2 regions of the Clostridium cellulovorans 743B genome follow, and region 1 is predicted to be linked to the other one. Evidence: riboswitches for the same ligand, from Rfam matches in the RefSeq annotation. Region 1 holds a riboswitch; the other holds the start of a gene.

What was found. A riboswitch is a leader RNA that binds a small molecule or an ion and turns the genes downstream of it on or off. The one in region 1 is predicted to bind FMN.
Region 2: it holds a riboswitch for FMN, as region 1 does, so the genes downstream of both, ribD (bifunctional diaminohydroxyphosphoribosylaminopyrimidine deaminase/5-amino-6-(5-phosphoribosylamino)uracil reductase RibD) here and CLOCEL_RS15175 (ECF transporter S component) in region 1, are expected to answer to the same signal.

The regions. Positions count from the first base shown of each region.
Region 1 is NC_014393.1:3,718,403-3,727,661, forward strand. Features, by position in the region: gene CLOCEL_RS15155 (metal ABC transporter substrate-binding protein) at 274-1,203, opposite strand; gene tsaE (tRNA (adenosine(37)-N6)-threonylcarbamoyltransferase complex ATPase subunit type 1 TsaE) at 1,356-1,814, shown strand; gene tsaB (tRNA (adenosine(37)-N6)-threonylcarbamoyltransferase complex dimerization subunit type 1 TsaB) at 1,811-2,524, shown strand; gene rimI (ribosomal protein S18-alanine N-acetyltransferase) at 2,514-2,957, shown strand; gene CLOCEL_RS15175 (ECF transporter S component) at 3,126-3,719, opposite strand; FMN riboswitch at 3,816-3,932, opposite strand; gene CLOCEL_RS15180 (Tex family protein) at 4,090-6,249, opposite strand; one part of gene prfB (peptide chain release factor 2) at 6,346-7,380, opposite strand; one part of gene prfB (peptide chain release factor 2) at 7,382-7,459, opposite strand; gene CLOCEL_RS15190 (acyltransferase family protein) at 7,958-8,989, shown strand; gene secA (preprotein translocase subunit SecA) at 9,139-9,259, opposite strand, start outside.
Region 2 is NC_014393.1:3,492,180-3,501,438, forward strand. Features, by position in the region: gene ribH (6,7-dimethyl-8-ribityllumazine synthase) at 187-654, opposite strand; gene CLOCEL_RS14265 (bifunctional 3,4-dihydroxy-2-butanone-4-phosphate synthase/GTP cyclohydrolase II) at 712-1,911, opposite strand; gene CLOCEL_RS14270 (riboflavin synthase) at 1,921-2,577, opposite strand; gene ribD (bifunctional diaminohydroxyphosphoribosylaminopyrimidine deaminase/5-amino-6-(5-phosphoribosylamino)uracil reductase RibD) at 2,684-3,778, opposite strand; FMN riboswitch at 3,931-4,047, opposite strand; gene CLOCEL_RS14280 (HlyD family type I secretion periplasmic adaptor subunit) at 4,110-5,384, opposite strand; gene CLOCEL_RS14285 (peptidase domain-containing ABC transporter) at 5,377-7,521, opposite strand; gene CLOCEL_RS14290 (calcium-binding protein) at 7,866-9,259, opposite strand, start outside.

The DNA of each region.
Region 1 (9,259 bases):
ATGTATTACAACTGCAATTCAACTGCATTACAACAACTAAGCTGTATGAACTCCAAGTTTTATTAGCCTACTTCAGTTTTATTCATTATATCAAATAATCTTTTTCCATGCAATTTCAACAATAAAAATGGTGTATTTTTATATACACCACTTAAACTTAAAAATTTTCCTTTATTTAATACCTATATAAATATTTAAAAATAGTTAATGAGTATAATTTTACTAATAATCATCTTAATTATCTCACATAAAATTTCTCATCTTTTGTACTAATTATGATGCTTTATCACTAAAACCAGTTATTTTACTAAAACTTTCTTTCATACTTTCAATAATATTATCTTCACCAATCTGAAGTTTTAACATTCCAATATTATTATTACGTATTATCTCATCATAAATTTTATGTTCATTTTCTTCAGAATAAATCCATATAATTACCTTACCGTCTTTTTTATTTTTATTTAAACTTTCATTTATTTTGTTAACATCACTTTCAGATATATTTTCATAAGGTACCTTTAGTATATTTAATCCCAATTCTTTAAAATAATACTCCATTTGGTCCGTTGATAATACAACTGTAATATTTTTAAGCTTAGAACTATTTTTATTAATATCATCAGCTAATGCATCAATTGCTTTCATAGAGTCATTAAAATTATCTTCATAAAAACTTCTATTCTTAGGATCCTTTTCTTCTATAGAAATCTTTATGTTAAAAAGTATTGTTCTCAAGTTTGACAAGCTATAATAAAAATAAGGGTTATCACTATAAGTAGTACCTTGAACAGTTAGTGTATCGTTATAACTTTGAAGTTTTATTCCTCTTGAAATATTTATGCACCCAAGATTTTTAAGCTCGATTTTAGGAATTAATGAATCACTCCATGGTTCATAAGCACTACCAAGGTAAAAAAATAAATCCTTACTGCTTATATTACTTATTGTGTCTTCTGTATACTTAAAATCTGTATGAGGAACATCATCATAAAAAATACTTTCAATATCATGCCTATCCTTTGTAATATATCGCACAAGATTTTTTGAAATATTATTAGTTGTCATAATATCTAAAACAGGCTGTTTATCCTCATAAGTTATCCCCGTCTCAACTTCAACTGTATTCCGCTTACATCCATATAAACAAGTACAAATAACCAATGCTATTGCAAGAGCTAGGATTCTTTTCAAAACATTCACCTCTATTCTTATCAATTACATTATAGAATCTAGTAACTGTTTTGTATACCCTTTACATAAATTAAAGTATACTTTTCTTTTTATAATTTATGCTTTAAAATGATTGTATATAAAAAAATGCTTTTTATCTAAATATTTTTGAGGTGATATATATGGATATCATAACTAATAATGTAGCCGACACACTGAGCCTTGGTGAAAAAATAGGTAACCTCGCAAGGTCTGGCGATATTATTTGCATCAATGGAGATCTTGGTACAGGTAAAACCCATTTAACTAAGGGTATCGCCAAAGGCTTATCCATTGACGAACATATAACTAGTCCTACTTTTAATATAGTTAACGAATATGAAGGAAGATTAAAATTTTATCATTTTGATGTTTATAGAGTTAACGATCCTGATGAAATCTATGCCATAGGTTTTGATGAATATATATTTTCAGATGGAGTTTCAGTAATTGAATGGTCAAATTACATAAACGAATTAATTCCAAAAGAACATATAGATATTACTATAGAAAAACTTACTGACATGGGTGATGATTATAGAAAAATATCTATTACTTACGAAGGCAGCAAATATGATTATTTAAAGGAGATTAATATATGAAAGTTTTAGCTGTGGACTCTTCTAGCGAATGTGCCTCAGTTGCAATAATTGATGATAATAGATTACTAGGAGAAATAACATACAATTATAAAAAACAGCATTCAGTTATCATGATGGAAATGATTGATACAATTCTAAAGAATACATCTATGACCGTCAAAGATATAGATGGCTTCGTCGTCTCAAAAGGCCCTGGTTCATTCACAGGACTTAGAATTGGTATGGCATCTGTTAAAGGCCTTGCACAAGGAACTAAAAAGCCTATGATAAGCATATCTTCTTTGGATGCTTTAGCTTATAATCTGGCTTATACTGAAGGAATTCTTTGTCCAATCTTTGATGCTCTTAGAAACAATGTTTATACAGCTTTATATCATTTTGATGGAGTAAAACTTATTAGATTAACCGATTATTTAAATTTATCGGTGGATGAACTTGTAGTTCTTCTAAAAGAAAAAAATGATAAGGTTACTTTTATAGGCGATGATGTATATAAATTCAAAGAGAAACTTTTATCAGTAACTAATTGTAACTTTGCTCCTCGCAATTTAAATGCTACCAGGGCTTCTTCTCTTGGGGAACTTGGTCAAATTTCACTACAAGCGGGGATAAGTGATGATTTAATAACTGTAGCACCACTTTATATAAGAAATTCTCAAGCGGAAAATGAATATGAAGCTAGGAACGGTAAGTCTGTATATGAAGATTAATATAGTACCTTTTGAAAGCAAACATTTAGATAGAGTATACTATATAGAAACCCTTAGCTTTGCAGTTCCTTGGGATAAAGCTTCTCTTGCGGCAGAACTTCAAAATTCTGTTGCCGACTATCTAATTGCAGTGATAGATGACGTTGCTGTAGGTTATGTTGGGGTTTGGAGAATCTTAGGTGAAGGACATATTACAAATATAGCAGTAGACCCTCAATTTAGAGGACTTGGAATTGGCTCCTTACTTCTTAAAGCTCTTATAGCTTTAATGAAAACTAAAAATATTTTTGAGCTTACCTTAGAGGTAAGAGCTTCAAATTATAGAGCCCAAAATTTATATAAAAAATTCGGTTTCAAAGAAGAAGGAAGAAGGCCTAAATATTATAGTGATAATGACGAAGATGCCATTATCATGTGGAATAGAAAAATCTAAAAACACAGGCTTTTGCCTGTGTTTTTAGATTAAAAGTTGCATTTGTCTTTGAGGGTTTCATTATATATTGTGTGAAAGCTTTTATTAATTATCCATGATTTAATAAAAACTTATCTTCTCTATCATAAAATTCCCTATGATAGAGTTCTTTTATTCACTTGAACTTTTTTATGATATCTTCTTTTTGCTAACCATAGTAGCTTCCCTATTAATAAGCCCTGAAACTCTCTTATATACCAAAACAGTTACAAGAGAAACTAGTCCACCTTTTATCAGATTAAAAGGTACTATTCCAGTAATAAGATACGTTGTTACATAATCACTTTCCTTTAATGCTGGCATAAAAGCACTATATAAAGGTACTAGAATAAAATAATTTGCTAATACTCCCGCTATAGTCATTGATATAGTTCCAACAACTAATGAGATAATTGCAGTTTTTCTATCTCTATTCTTTCTATACATTATACCTGCTGGTATAACTATAGCTGCTCCCATAATTAAATTTGCAAGTTCTCCAATTCCACCTGTTCCACTTCCTTTTATAAAGAATATAACAAGGATTTTTAATGCTTCAATAATCACACCAACAACAGGTCCAAAAGCAAAAGCTCCTATTAAGGCAGGTACTCCACTAAAATCAATCTTAAGCCACGCAAAAGCTGGTAGTATTGGTAACTCGAAATACATAAGCACTGCTCCAAAGGCTGCTAATAAAGAAATCTTGGTCATCATAACTCTGTTTTTAAAATATTTTTCCATTTTAACTCCTCCTCGAGATTATACCTTCATGGAGAACTGCAGAGAATCAAAAAAGCCCTGATTTTAAAAAATCAGGGCTCATAAATTCTAAGACATTTCAACCTTCTTCCATCCAGACTTTACTGTCGGCTTCGGAATCTCACCGAATCGTGCCATTTACGGCTTGCGGGCTTTACCGCCGGTGGGGAATTACACCCCGCCCTGAAGATATTACTTTTTATATCATTATAGTATACTTTGTTTAAAATTGCAATATTCCTTTTTTATCGTAAATTTAGAATGAAAATTTAAATATTTATCATAGAATTAAGAACTACAATTCTATTAAGCGTCATAAATATTTCTATTTTATTTCATAATTTATTGCTTCTTATTCTCCAAACTTCATTGAAAGAGCAATTCTTCTTCTCTTTTCATCAACCTCTAGAATTTTAACATCGATAATATCTCCTACCTTAACCACATCTAAAGGATGCTTAACAAAAGAATTTCTCATTTCACTCTTATGTACTAACCCATCTTGATGAACTCCTATATCTACAAAGGCACCAAAATCTGCAACATTTCTTACAGTACCCTTTAAAACCATACCTGGTTTTAAATCTGAAAGTTCAATTACTCCAGACTTTAATATTGGCTTTGGCATATCTTCTCTTGGATCTCTTCCTGGCTTTTTAAGTTCTTTTATTATATCCAATAAAGTAGGAACTCCAATGCCAAGACCTTCACTTAACTTTTCTATTGTCTTTTCTTTGACTTTTGAATCTATATCTTGAATCCTTCTCTCATTCACCTGATCTATAGTATATCCCAAAAGTTCTAAAAGCTTTTTCGTAGCATCATATGATTCTGGATGTACAGAAGTATTATCTAAAAGTTCTTTACTCTCTGGAACTCTTAAAAAACCTGCACATTGCTCATAAGCCTTAGGTCCTAGCCTTTTAACCTTTAAAATTTCCTTTCTACTTGAAAACTTACCATTTTCATTTCTATAGTCTACAATATTTTGTGCTATAGTTGAATTAATTCCAGAAACATAACTTAAAAGTGATGGAGTCGCAGTGTTTAGATCTACACCCACATTGTTAACAGAATCCTCAACAACACCTTTTAAAGATTCATCTAACTTTTTCGGGGTTACATCATGCTGATACTGTCCTACCCCTATTGATTTTGGATCTATCTTTACTAGTTCAGCCATTGGATCTTGCATTCTTCTTCCTATAGATATAGCTCCTCTTATAGATACATTTATATCTGGATATTCCTTTGATGCTAATTCAGATGCTGAATAAACAGAAGCTCCTGCTTCGTTAACAATAACATAGTAAATCTCTTTTCCTATTTCATTTTTTACTTCTTTTAGCAACTCAGCAATAATTTCTTCTGATTCCCTACTAGCAGTTCCATTTCCAAGTGAAATAACATCCACATCATGCTTAAGAATTAATTCTTTTAGTTTAGCCTTTTCTTCTTGCAGCCCTTCTTTACCTTTACTAGTAACATAAGCCGTATGAGTATCCAAAATCTTTCCTGTTTCATCTAAAACAGCTATTTTACATCCTGTTCTAAAACCTGGGTCAAAACCTAAAACAGTCTTTCCTTTTATAGGTGCTTGCATCAAAAGAGCTTTAAGATTTTCCTTAAATATTTTTATAGCTCCCTCTTCACCTTTTTCAGTTAAAGTACTTCTTATTTCTCTTTCAATAGACGGATATATAAGTCTTTTTAAACTATCTCTTATAGCTTCCATTACATAGCCATCTGTAACAGTATTATTCTTAAGCTCTCTATTATTTAAATAAGTTATTATTTTCTCTTCATCAGATACAACCTTTATAGAAATAACCTTATCCTTTTCACCTCTATTTATCGCCAAAATTCTATGAGGTGGCATCTTCTTAACTTCTTCTTTATAATCATAGTACATCTCATAGGTTGTTGGCTCGTCACTATCTCCAGTAGTTTCTACTATACCATTTTTATAAACAAAATCACGAATCCACTTTCTATGCTCAGCGTTATCAGAAATTTTTTCGGCAATGATATCTAAAGCCCCTTGAATGGCTTCTTCTTCACTATTAACACCTTTTTCTTCATTTATAAACTCTGCTGCCTTTAATCTTACATCAGCTTTAAAATCACCACTATAAAGAATATCTGCCAAAGATTCTAAACCTTTCTCTACAGCTATTGTTGCCCTTGTTCTCTTTTTTTGTTTATATGGTCTATATAAATCCTCAACTTCTGCTTGTGTTTTTGCATTATCTATAGCTTCTTTTAGTTCCAAAGTAAGCTTTCCTTGCTCTTCTATAGACTTTATTACAGCTGCTTTTCTTTCCTGCAAATTTGTTAAATATATTAATCTCTCATAGAAATTTCTTAGAACTTCATCGGATAAGCCGCCTGTTCTTTCCTTTCTATATCTAGCTATAAACGGTACAGTAGCACCTTCATTAAGCATCTCTATAACATTTTCTACAATCTCTTTTTTTAAATTCAACTCTGAACTTAGAGCTTCAACTATCATTTATTTTACCTCCACAATCTAGTCCTTATAAAATACAGAGCAGTAAACTACTACACTAAACAACAGTCTAGATTGTTTAGTGTAGTAGTCATGATTTTATCTTTTATTTTCGTCACTATGTAAATATCCTTTTATAAATACATCAAGTTCCCCATCCATAACCTTATAGACATCATTTACTTGAATATTAGTTCTATGATCCTTAACCATTGTATATGGATGAAAAACATAAGATCTTATTTGGCTTCCCCAACCCATATCCTTTAAATCACCAGTTAAATCTTCTATCTTTTCCTTATGAGCTCTTTCTTTAAGTTCAACCAATTTTGACTTTAGCATATTTAACGCAGTTTCTCTATTTTGTATTTGACTTCTTTCATTTTGACATTGAACTACGATTCCTGTTGGAATATGTGTAATTCTTATAGCAGATTCTGTTTTATTAACATGCTGTCCACCTGCACCACTTGCTCTATATGTATCCACCTTTAAATCAGATGGATTTATCTCAACATTCTGATCTTGCCTAAGTTCTGGGGTAACTTCTAAGGATGCAAAAGAAGTTTGACGTTTTCCATTTGCATTGAATGGAGATATTCTAACTAATCTATGTATTCCCTTTTCAGCTTTTAAATAACCATAGGCATATAAACCTGTTACCTTCAAAGTTGCACTCTTAATTCCTGCTTCATCACCAACTTGTAAATCCAATGTCTCAACATTAAAAGCTTTTTTCTCACACCACCTAGTGTACATTCTAAGAAGCATTTCAGTCCAATCCATAGCATCAGTTCCACCAACACCTGAATGAAGAGTTACTATTGCATTATTAGTATCATATTCACCAGATAACATCAATTCTAATCTGAGATTTTCTACAGAATCACTGAGTGTTGAAATCTCATTGTACACTTCTGTAACTAAGGAGCTATCATTTTCTTCGATAGCCATCTCAATAAGAACTTTTATATCCTCTACGGAACTTTGAAAATTATTATACAAATCTATTCTATCTTTTATTCCTTTAGCCCTAGCTGTAACACTTTGCGCTCTTTCTAAATTATCCCAAAAACCACTCTCCTGCATACTTCCTTCAAGTTCTTCAAGTGTTAATGTTAATTTGGGAATGTCAAAGTAAAGCCCCCATTTCCTCTATAGTTTTTGATAGTTCCTTTATATCACTATTAGCTTTATCTAACTCTATCACTATTCTTCACTCCTTTAAATTTACTTATCGTTTTAAAAGGGTATTGAAATCAATGTTCACCCATCAGTAATGTGCATTCTTATATATTATATAAATATTCCGTTTTCTGTATACACATACACATACACATACACATACACATACACATACACATACACATGATTATAGCATTAAAAAATAGTAATTGAAAACCTATTAATTTTCTATTATATAAATTTAAGTCCACTTATTATCGACCATTCCATAGGAAATACAGACTCACCCAAGGGTATATTAATGTATCTATTGATTATATATTATAATATTGAATTTTAATACAAGTGAGGCATAAAATCGTGAAAACTTAATTACTCTATGATAGAATTAATATGTATAAATGTTATATTTTTACTTTATAGATCAATCATCCAAATAACTATCTCTAAGTAAGGATAAAATAATATACTCTCCTTATTTCTACCAACAATTAAATTTTACTTTTGCTAGGAAGTGGTGAAGTTTATGAACAAAGCGACTATAAGAACTCAAACAGAAGTACGTTATAATTGGGTCGATGCACTGAAATTCCTTGGAATATTTGCTATCTATCTAGGGCACTTTGAGAAAGCAGCAGGATTTTCTTTCAAATTTGTTTTTACATATCATGTTCCACTTTTTTTCTTTATATCAGGATTCTTTGCTATATCAAAAAAAGAAATTACTTTTCTAAGCTTTTTAAAGAAAAAACTAAATACATTAATCATACCTTATTTCGTATTTAGTTTTATCAGTGTACTAGTCATCACTGTTAGGTCAAACTTAACAGCTAAAGCTGTCCAAGAAAATATTATTAAGGTTTTATTTGGAATACGGAATAATCTACCTGCTGGAAGCTTATGGTTTATCCCATGCTTATTTGTTGTTAGCATTACCTATCATTTATTACTAAAAACAATAAAAAATAAATATGTCGTATTATTTATTTGTCTTTTATTGTTTGTTGTTTACGAAAAACTTTTGCCCAAAACCCCATCATGGTTTTTCAATATTGATAGTTCAGCAAGATATATTATTTATTATGCAATTGGTGCAATTGCCTTCCCTATTATTAATAACTTTAAATTAAACCAACTGAAGCATTATCAAAAATTTTTATTTTTTACTGTTAGTACGCTAGCTATATTTTACACTGCATTAATTTACTTTCAAAAATACTCGATTTTTGACCCATTTCTCATATCACTTGGGAAAATAAGCATATTTCGTCTAGTAATCCGAGCACTAATTATTATTTATGTGAACATCCTCTTATGTAACATATTTACAAAATTTAGATTGTGCAATAATATAGGAAAAAATACACTATTTTTATGCGGTAATGAAGCTATTATAAAACTTTTATTGCCTGAGTGTTTAAACCTTATTGGGCTTAAACTTAATCTAGCTACACCTTTAACTACATATATTTATACTTTTATACTTCTAATAATTGCTTACTATATTTTAATACCTTTCGAAAAAAAGCTTTTCCAAAAAATTCTTGGTATATTCTAGAAAACTACGATAGTTTTGCAAACATATATGATTAAAAAGGTATGTCTCTAGATGCCTTGATTGGCACTTAAGACATACCTTTTATTCTATTAATTATAACTTTTCTACTTAAATGAAGTATACATGATATTTAAAATAGTATTTTCACTTTATGCCATTCTTCCACAACAATTTTTGTATTTCTTTCCTGATCCACATGGGCAAGGATCATTTCTTCCAATCTTATCTTCTTCTCTTTTGATTGGACCTTGAGGCTCAGATGATTGATTT
Region 2 (9,259 bases), 230 kb from region 1:
AATAATGTTTCTATATTTAATTTATATAACGTTGATAAAAGTAATATAGATTTCTAATTAAAATATACATGTTACACTATTGAAACTTAAAACTCTATAGACATATTGAGCAATTGATATACCTTATGAAGATTATTTATCAAAGTTTATATATTTATAATTCTAATAATGGATTCAGAACTAAAATTAAGCCTCTAAATTTTTTAAAAGATTCGCCATTTCGATAGCACTAACTGCTGCATCATAACCTTTATTGCCGCCTTTAGTTCCAGCTCTTTCTATTGCTTGTTCAATAGAATCTGTTGTAAGTACTCCAAAAATAACTGGTTTCTTAGATTCTAAGGAAGCATGTGCTATACCTTTCGATACTTCTGAGCAAACATAATCATAATGAGATGTTGTACCTCTTATTACTGCTCCTAAACAAATTATCGCATCATATTTATTGGATTCTGCCATTTTACTTGCTATAAGTGGAATCTCAAAGGCTCCTGGAACCCAAGCTATTTGAATATCTTCTTCACAAGCTCCATGCCTCTTTAGTCCATCAATAGCTCCACCTAATAATTTAGCTCCAATAAACTCATTAAATCTACCTACTACAATCCCAAATTTCAATCCCTCTGCTACTAAATTTCCTTCATAAATTTTCATATTTTTTTCCTCCCTACACGGTTTTCAAAATCGTATTTATATTATAAAAAATAAAACCTATTTATTTAAAATATGACCTAACTTTGCTTTCTTTGTTTGCAGATAAAAATCATTAGTTTCATTATGTTCCATCTCTATAGGAACTCTTTCTACGATTTCTATACCAAAACCAGCAAGCCCTGAAATTTTTCTTGGGTTATTAGTCATAAGTCGAAGTTTTTTTACTCCTAAATCCTCCAAAATCTGTGCTCCTATTGAATAATCTCTTAAATCAGCTGGAAACCCAAGGGCTAAATTTGCTTCAACAGTATCCATTCCCTTGTCTTGAAGGGAATAAGCCTTTAATTTATTGATTAAGCCTATACCTCTTCCCTCCTGTCTCATATACAAAAGAACTCCAGCACCTTCTTTTTCTATTCTCTTCATAGCTGCTGCATATTGCTCTCCACAATCACAACGCATAGATCCTAAAGCATCTCCAGTTAAACATTCAGAATGAACCCTAACCAAAACTGCATCTAGATTACTAATATCTCCTTTAACCAACGCTACATGATGTTCTCCATTTATCTTGTTGACAAAACCGATAATATTGAACTCACCATATTTAGTTGGCATTTTTGTTTCTACTACTCTTTCGACTAATTTTTCTTTTTGTCTTCTATATGCGATTAAATCAGCTATAGTTATTATTTTTAAATCATGTTTCTTTGCAAACTCTATAAGTTCAGGAGTTCTTGCCATCGTTCCATCTTCATTCATTATTTCACAGATAACACCTGCTGCTTTTAATCCTGCTAATCTTGCAATATCCACAGCTGCTTCAGTATGACCGGCTCTTTTTAAAACACCACCATCCTTTGCTGCTAAAGGAAATATGTGTCCAGGTCTTCTAAAATCATTAGCCTTAGCATCTTCTTCTAATGTTTTTCTTATTGTGTGTGATCTTTCAAAAGCAGAGATTCCTGTAGTTGTATCTATATGGTCTATAGATACTGTAAAAGCTGTTTCATGATTGTCTGTATTGTTTTTAACCATCTGTTGTATATTAAGTTCTCTAAGCCTCTGTTCTTCCATAGGCATACATATAAGCCCTTTACCATAAGTAGCCATAAAATTTATGGCATTGGCATCAACTTTTTCAGCAGCCATAACAAGATCACCTTCATTTTCCCTGTCTTCATCATCAATTACTATAAGAATTTTACCTTCTTTAATATCCTGTAATGCTTCTTCTATTGTATTAAATGTATCCATACTTACCTCCTATAAAAAACCATTATTTTTTAACAAATCCATAGTTATCCCACTTTCAGTACTACTTGAATCTTCTTTACCATAGGTTAATAATCTTTCAACGTACTTTCCTAAAATATCACATTCAAGATTTACAGTATCTCCTATAACTTTCTCTAGTAAAATTGTTTCATCTTGTGTATGTGGTATTATCGATACTTCGAATCCTTCTTTATTCACCTTAGCCACTGTAAGACTAACACCATCAATGGCTATAGATCCCTTATGAATTATATACTTCATAACCTTTTCAGAAGCACCAATATTAATCCAGATAGCATTATCCTCTTTTTCAAACTTCTTTATGATTCCTACATCATCGATATGTCCAGTAACAATATGTCCACCAAACCTTCTACTTGGTGTCATAGCTCTTTCAAGATTTACTCTACTCCCAATTTTCAGATTACCTAAGTTGCTTTTCCTCAAAGTTTCTGCCATTATATCTGCTTGAAAAGAATCTAAAAATATTTTTGTAGCTGTTAAACATACTCCATTAGTACTAACACTGTCGCCTACAGCTATTCCATCTATAATATTTCCTGCTTGTATTGTAATTTTAGACGATTTCTCACCCTTTTGAATCGCTAATACTCTCCCTATTTTTTCTACTATTCCTGTAAACATAGCAAACTCCTATTCTTTAAAATACTTTATGAATCTTATATTTAAGCTACTTTTCTATATGTACGTTTGCCGTTCTATATCATTTTCTAACCTATAATTCTCATTACTACTTTCTGATATATCCCTCAATTAATATGTCTCCTCCAAAAGTTGAAACCCTTAAATCTTTTACATTTATAGCATCCTTAATTTTGTTAATTCCAACGCCTTCAACTGGAGTTTTAGAATTTTCTCCTCCAATAATCTTTGGTGCTATGTAAAACTGAACTTTGTCAATTATCCCTTCTTCTAAAGCAGAGAAACACAAAGTACCGCCCCCCTCTAAAAGAACACTATCAACTTTTAAGTTTCCCAGTTCCTCCATAAGCTTTTTAAGATTAACTTTTTGCTCTTTTTCTGGAACTATAATAACTTTTACTCCTTGTCTCTCTAAAACTTCTACTTTTGACTCATCAGCCTTTCTTGTAGTAGCTACTATAACTTCTACTTTATCCTTTGCATTTAAAACTTTTGCGTTTAAAGGTATTTTAAGTCCACTATCTACAATAATTCTTTTAGGACTTGCTCCACCTTCAAGTCTACAAGTTAATTCTGGATCATCCTTCAAAACAGTATTTATCCCAACCATTATTCCAGAAACTTTATTTCTCAATTTATGAACATTTATTCTCGATTCTTCATTGGTTATCCATTTTGAATCCCCAGTACTAGTAGCTATTTTTCCATCTAAAGTCATGGCTGCTTTCATAATTACAAAAGGTGTTTTGGTTTTTATGTATTTCATAAAACTTTCGTTGATTTTTAAACATTCCTCTTCTAACACTCCCACAATCACTTCTATACCTTCTGCTCTAAGTATTTCTACACCTTTTCCTGCCACCAAAGGATTTGGGTCTAAAGTACCAATAACTACGGTTTTTATCTTATTGTCTATTATTGCTTTTGTACATGGAGGTGTTTTTCCGTAATGACAACAAGGTTCAAGGGTTACATATATTGTGCTCCCTTCAAGCTCTCCATTATCACTTACACTTGCAATAGCATTAACCTCTGCATGTGGTCCACCATATTGCTTATGATATCCTTCTCCAATAATTTCCCCATTTTTTACAATAACAGCTCCAACCATAGGATTGGGGCTAACTCTTCCTGCTCCTAGCTTCGCTAGTTCTAATGCTCTTCTCATATAACTTTCATTCATACCTATCACTCCAAAAATAAAAGCCTTAAGTTCACGACTCAAGGCTTAAAATAAATACAGCTAGTAAAAAGATTTTATGTAATTAAAAAGCTCTGAAATATAAAATTTCAGAGCTCAAACAAACATAAACAATTTAAATACTAAACTTATCTATTTATCTTCTTTCATCCAGACTTTACTGTCGGCCTTGGAATTTCACCAAATCATGCCATTAATGGCTCGCGGGCTATACCGCCGGTAGGGAATCACACCCCGCCCCGAAGACGTGCTATATTAAATTTATAGTTATATGATATTAGACTTTCAATAATTTGTCAACATACTTTTCACTTTATCTTGAAAAAGTTTTTTCAACTGCATTGTTGAAAGGTTCTAAGAAGAAATCAATAATCCTTCGTTTTCCGCATAATAACTCTACACTTACATTCATACCTGGCATAATCTTAAACTGACTACCACCTGCTTCAATATATTGTTTGTCTAATTTTATATTAACTTTATATACTCCACCTTGTTTTTCATCTTGTATTGCATTATTAGATATATAATCTACAACACCATCTACAGCTCCGTATTTTTGGTATGAATAAGCTTCAAATTTTAAAGCAACCTTCTGACCTTCTGTTATTTCAGAAATATCTCTATTGTTTACATAAGCTTCAACAATCATTTCTGTGTCATCCGGGATTATAGTTGCAACAGATTTATCCATAATTACTGGCACTCCAAGGGTATTATAGTTTAATGTACTTATATATCCAGCAACTGGAGATACTATTTCACTCTTAGTTTTTTGATTTTTAATTTCATTTATTTTAAACTCTATATTTTGTATATCCTTTTCTTTTGTAAGAATTTGTTCTATTGTACTACTTTTCCTTGATGTCTCTTCTGCTTCAATTTGTTTTTGAAGTGAATCAAGTTGCTTTTTATAATCCTCTACACTTGATAACTTGTCATTATATTGAGTCTGAAGATACTGTTTTTGTGTCTCATTATTTGGAGTATTAGCTGCCGCATCAAGTTTATTTTTTGCCTCAGTAGCTTCCTTTTCAGCATCATTAATCTTATCTTGAGCATCATTTATTTTTCTCTGATTGCTTTCATTACGATTTCCATCTACTTGACTTTTAGTCTTCTTATATTCCTCATAAGATGCTTTTATTTTTTCACTTACATTTGTGAAATCTATTCCTTCATCATTCCATACTCCATCACGGTCATTTTCAAGAATTCTTAATTCCACTTTTAAATTAGCAAGTTGTGTTTGATAATTTGCTAACTCTAAATCATTATCACTGGAATCAAGTTGAACTAATACTTTACCTGCTTCAACTCTGTCCCCTTCTTTAACATTAATTTCTTTTATCTTTCCACTTGAGACTGCTTGGATAGTTTTTATATCTCCGTTTGGAATTACTTTTCCATGCCCCTCAATAACCTTATCTACTTTTCCTAAAAAGCAAATTCCTATTACTGCACATATCAAAAATGATATAAAGAAAATAAAGAAATTTCCCAATGGTGAGGCTGGTGTCTCAACAGCTTCTATAGTATCGGGCAAAAATTCGTAATCTATATCGTTCCTTTTAAAAATATTAATCACTTACTTTTCCCCCTTTTTGTTGCATGTATAAATTATAGTATATTTTCTTATTTTGCATTAGTTGTTCATGGGTACCAGTTTCTATTATTACCCCTTTATCAATAGAAATAATTCTTGTTGCTTCACTTAGGGTTGATAACCTGTGGGCTATAATTATCACTGTCCTTCCATGACATATAGCCTTTAAATTATTCTGTATTATCGCTTCTGATTCATAATCAAGTGCTGAAGTAGCTTCATCAAAAATAAGAATTCTTGGGTTAGTAATTAATGCTCTAGCAATGGCCAATCGTTGTTTCTGTCCACCAGATAAACCTATACCATTTTCACCTATTTCTGTATCATACCCTTCAGATAATTTCGATATAAACTCATGTGCTCCAGCGATCTTTGCAACATGAACTATCTGTTCTAAAGTAGCATTAGGCTTGTCTATTGCAATATTATCCCTAACAGTGCCTCTAAACAAGAAATTTTCTTGCAATACTACTCCTATTTGCTTTCTAAGCCAAAATTGATCTATCATATTGATATCAATACCATCTATCAATATTCTCCCTTCTTCAGCTATATACAACCTTTGAATAAGCTTTGAAATTGTACTTTTGCCGGATCCACTTCGACCAACAATTCCGATTATTTCACCTTTATTTATTTGAAATGAAGCATTTTTTATTGCAGGTGCTGATTCCATAGTATATCTAAACACAACATCTTCAAAACGTACATTTCCTTGGAAATTATTTATTCTTAATTTTTTGGATTGATTAAAATCCTCTGATGGAGTATTAAATATATCACCTATTCTATTAAGGGAAATTCCTGTTTGTTGAAAATCATTCCACATTTGAACAAGTCTTAAAATCGGCTGACTTACTCTAGAAGATAACATTCTAAAAGCAACCAGTTCTCCGATTGTCATTTTATTGTTCATGGCCAAGCTTGCGCCGACCCATAAAATTATTAAATCCAATAATTTTTGAATAAATCCAGCAAAATTTGATGCATAACTGCCAAGTATTGTCGTTTTAAAGCTTGTCTTTGCTTGTTTTGTAAGATAGCCTTCCCAACGTTTTTGGAATTCATTCTCTAAAGCAAAAGCTTTAAGTGTTTGCGATCCGTTAACTGATTCTACTAAAAAAGATTGAGCTTCTGCGCCAGCATAAAATCTTTCATCAATTCTACTTCTTAATATAGGTGTTAAAACTAAAGAAAAAATCACAAACACTGGTAATGATAGTAAAACAATGATACTTAAAGTCTTACTATAAACAAACATAATTATGAAATATACAAAAATAAAAGCTATATCTAATACAGATGTAAGAGGAGCTCCTGTTAAGAAGTGTCTTATATTATCAATTTCCCTAACTCTGGCTATTGTATCTCCTACTCTTCTTGATTCGAAGTATTTTAACGGAAGCTTATATAAGTGATTTACCAACCTAGCGCCCAAAACTATATCAATTTTACTAGTTGTATGAGTAAAAACGTATGTACGTGCTAAATTCAGCACTAAATCACAAACTATTACAAAAACAAGTATTCCACATAATATATTTAAAGTAGAATTGGTTCTGTGAACTAAAACTTTATCAATAATTACCTGCATAATCATAGGCATTACTATAGATAAAATTTGAATCATCAGTGATGCTAAAAGGGTAACTATTAGCGGTTTTTTAAACTTTTTAATAGTCGGTATAAACCATTTTATATTAAATACTCCTTCTTTCAATTCATCACTACTCTTTTTAAAAGCTATAACCTCACCATTCCATCTACTAGTTATCTCTTCGACATTTACTTTTTCCGTTTTGTTAATTTTTGTATTTATAAATACTGCTTTATCTTCAATTATTCTTAAAAGTAAATAATAGTCCCCATCCAATTTTATAACTATGGGCATAGTTGCCTTTTTTAATTTTTCTATGGAGTATTTTTTATGTTTTGCTTTAATCCCATTATCTCTTAAAACTCTAATTAGCTTATTATCATTAAAAGACTCTTCTGGTTTTAAGTATCTTTGCCTCAATTCATTTTTTTCTACTTGAATTCCTTGAATAGCAAAAACATACATAATACACTCCATGCCTGTATCGTTATTTTCTACTATTGCGTTCGGATCAATTGTCATATAACTCACCCTCTTATCCTATTTGTTATTATAAATTCCCCTTGTATATTGTTATGTTCTAAAAAACTTCTTATGGCACTTGAAAATTCATGTATATCTTAACTAATTTTCGTATTAATCAATTAGACTACTTATTTCTAGTCCATACATTAATCTTCATCAAAGGTTTTTATAACATTTAATAGATACTACATACTTTTGTAAAAATAATATCCAACATAAAAATCTTATCATTTTTTGTATTTACTTTCAATTTGTTTTTACATATTTTTCTTTATATCGATTAAATTTATAAATAAAATTAGCACTACTTTGGTTGTGTAGTGCTAATTTCATTAATATTTCTAACTATTCAAATTAAATAGTATATCTGTACCAATTTTAGGTTCTATTTGACTACTAACATTGGTCATACCAGCATCTGTCACTTCTCCAATTAATTCAATAGATTTTTCTAAAGTGGTGTCGTAATTTGTTATATGTTTTTCTGGAGGATAGCTCTCTTCTATTATCTTATCAAATACCACATTCCCCAAATTCAAATCTTCAAAAGTTAGTGTTTCTCCACCTTTGAACTGAATTTCTTCTATAGCGTAATCTCCACCATTAAAGTAACCTAGTACTGTTATTGAATCAGTTGTACCCTTAACTTCAATTAATAGATCACTATTCACTTTTGATATAGCAATGTCTGAATAATTAACATCACTAATCAATAACTTATCTGTACCAGTATCAGCACCTGTTGAGCTAGATATTACATCCACTCCACAATTTATACCAAATACGTAAGTATCATCTCCTGCGCCACCTTCTAGTACATCATCCCCTGCTTCTCCATATAATTTGTCATTACCATCTCCACCATATAAGGCGTCATTACCATCACCACCATATAAAGTGTCATTTCCTGCATTTCCTTTTAGCTCGTCTATACCTTCAAATCCATAGATTACATTATTTTGACTATCTCCTTCTATAGTGTCTTTTTCTTTCGTTCCGTTAATATCGAGACTACTTAGAATTTGATTATCTAAAATTGAGTTATCTGCAAATTGTATGACTTCTACTTTATTCGTATTAACATAATAATCAGCAATAGTTAACTTATCTGCATCATTTCCAAATGTTATTTCAAGATTTGAAAGAATCCTCTTATATGATATGTCAGCTTTATTAATACTTTCACCAAACTTGATGGTATCAGTATTACCTTCTATTTCATCGTAGTCAGTTATTGTATCCTTGCCATATCCTTTATCAAAAACATAAGTGTCACTTCCTGATGAATCACTTAAGTTGTCATCTCCGCCATCACCACTTAAAGTATCGTTGCCGTTACCTCCATCTAAACCGTCATTTCCTTCTCCACCATATAAGAAATCATTGTCATCTCCACCATATAAGAAGTCTTCATCTTCGCCACCATATAAATAGTCATTTCCTTCTTCTCCATATAGTTGGTCTACTCCACTTTCTCCGTATATATAGTCATTGCCAGTTTGTCCATTCAGGAAATCTCCATCACTTCCACCATATATTTCATCATCATTTGCTCCACCATTTACGGTATCTGCACCTTCAAGAGCTTTTATAATATTTTTATTGCTATCACCATCTAAAGTATCATCATTAATTGTTCCATAAAAAGTAACATTACTAATAAAGTCAGTTATTTCAGAACCATCTTCAAATATGATTCTTTCTATTCTATTATTTCCATTAGTTGAGTAATGTT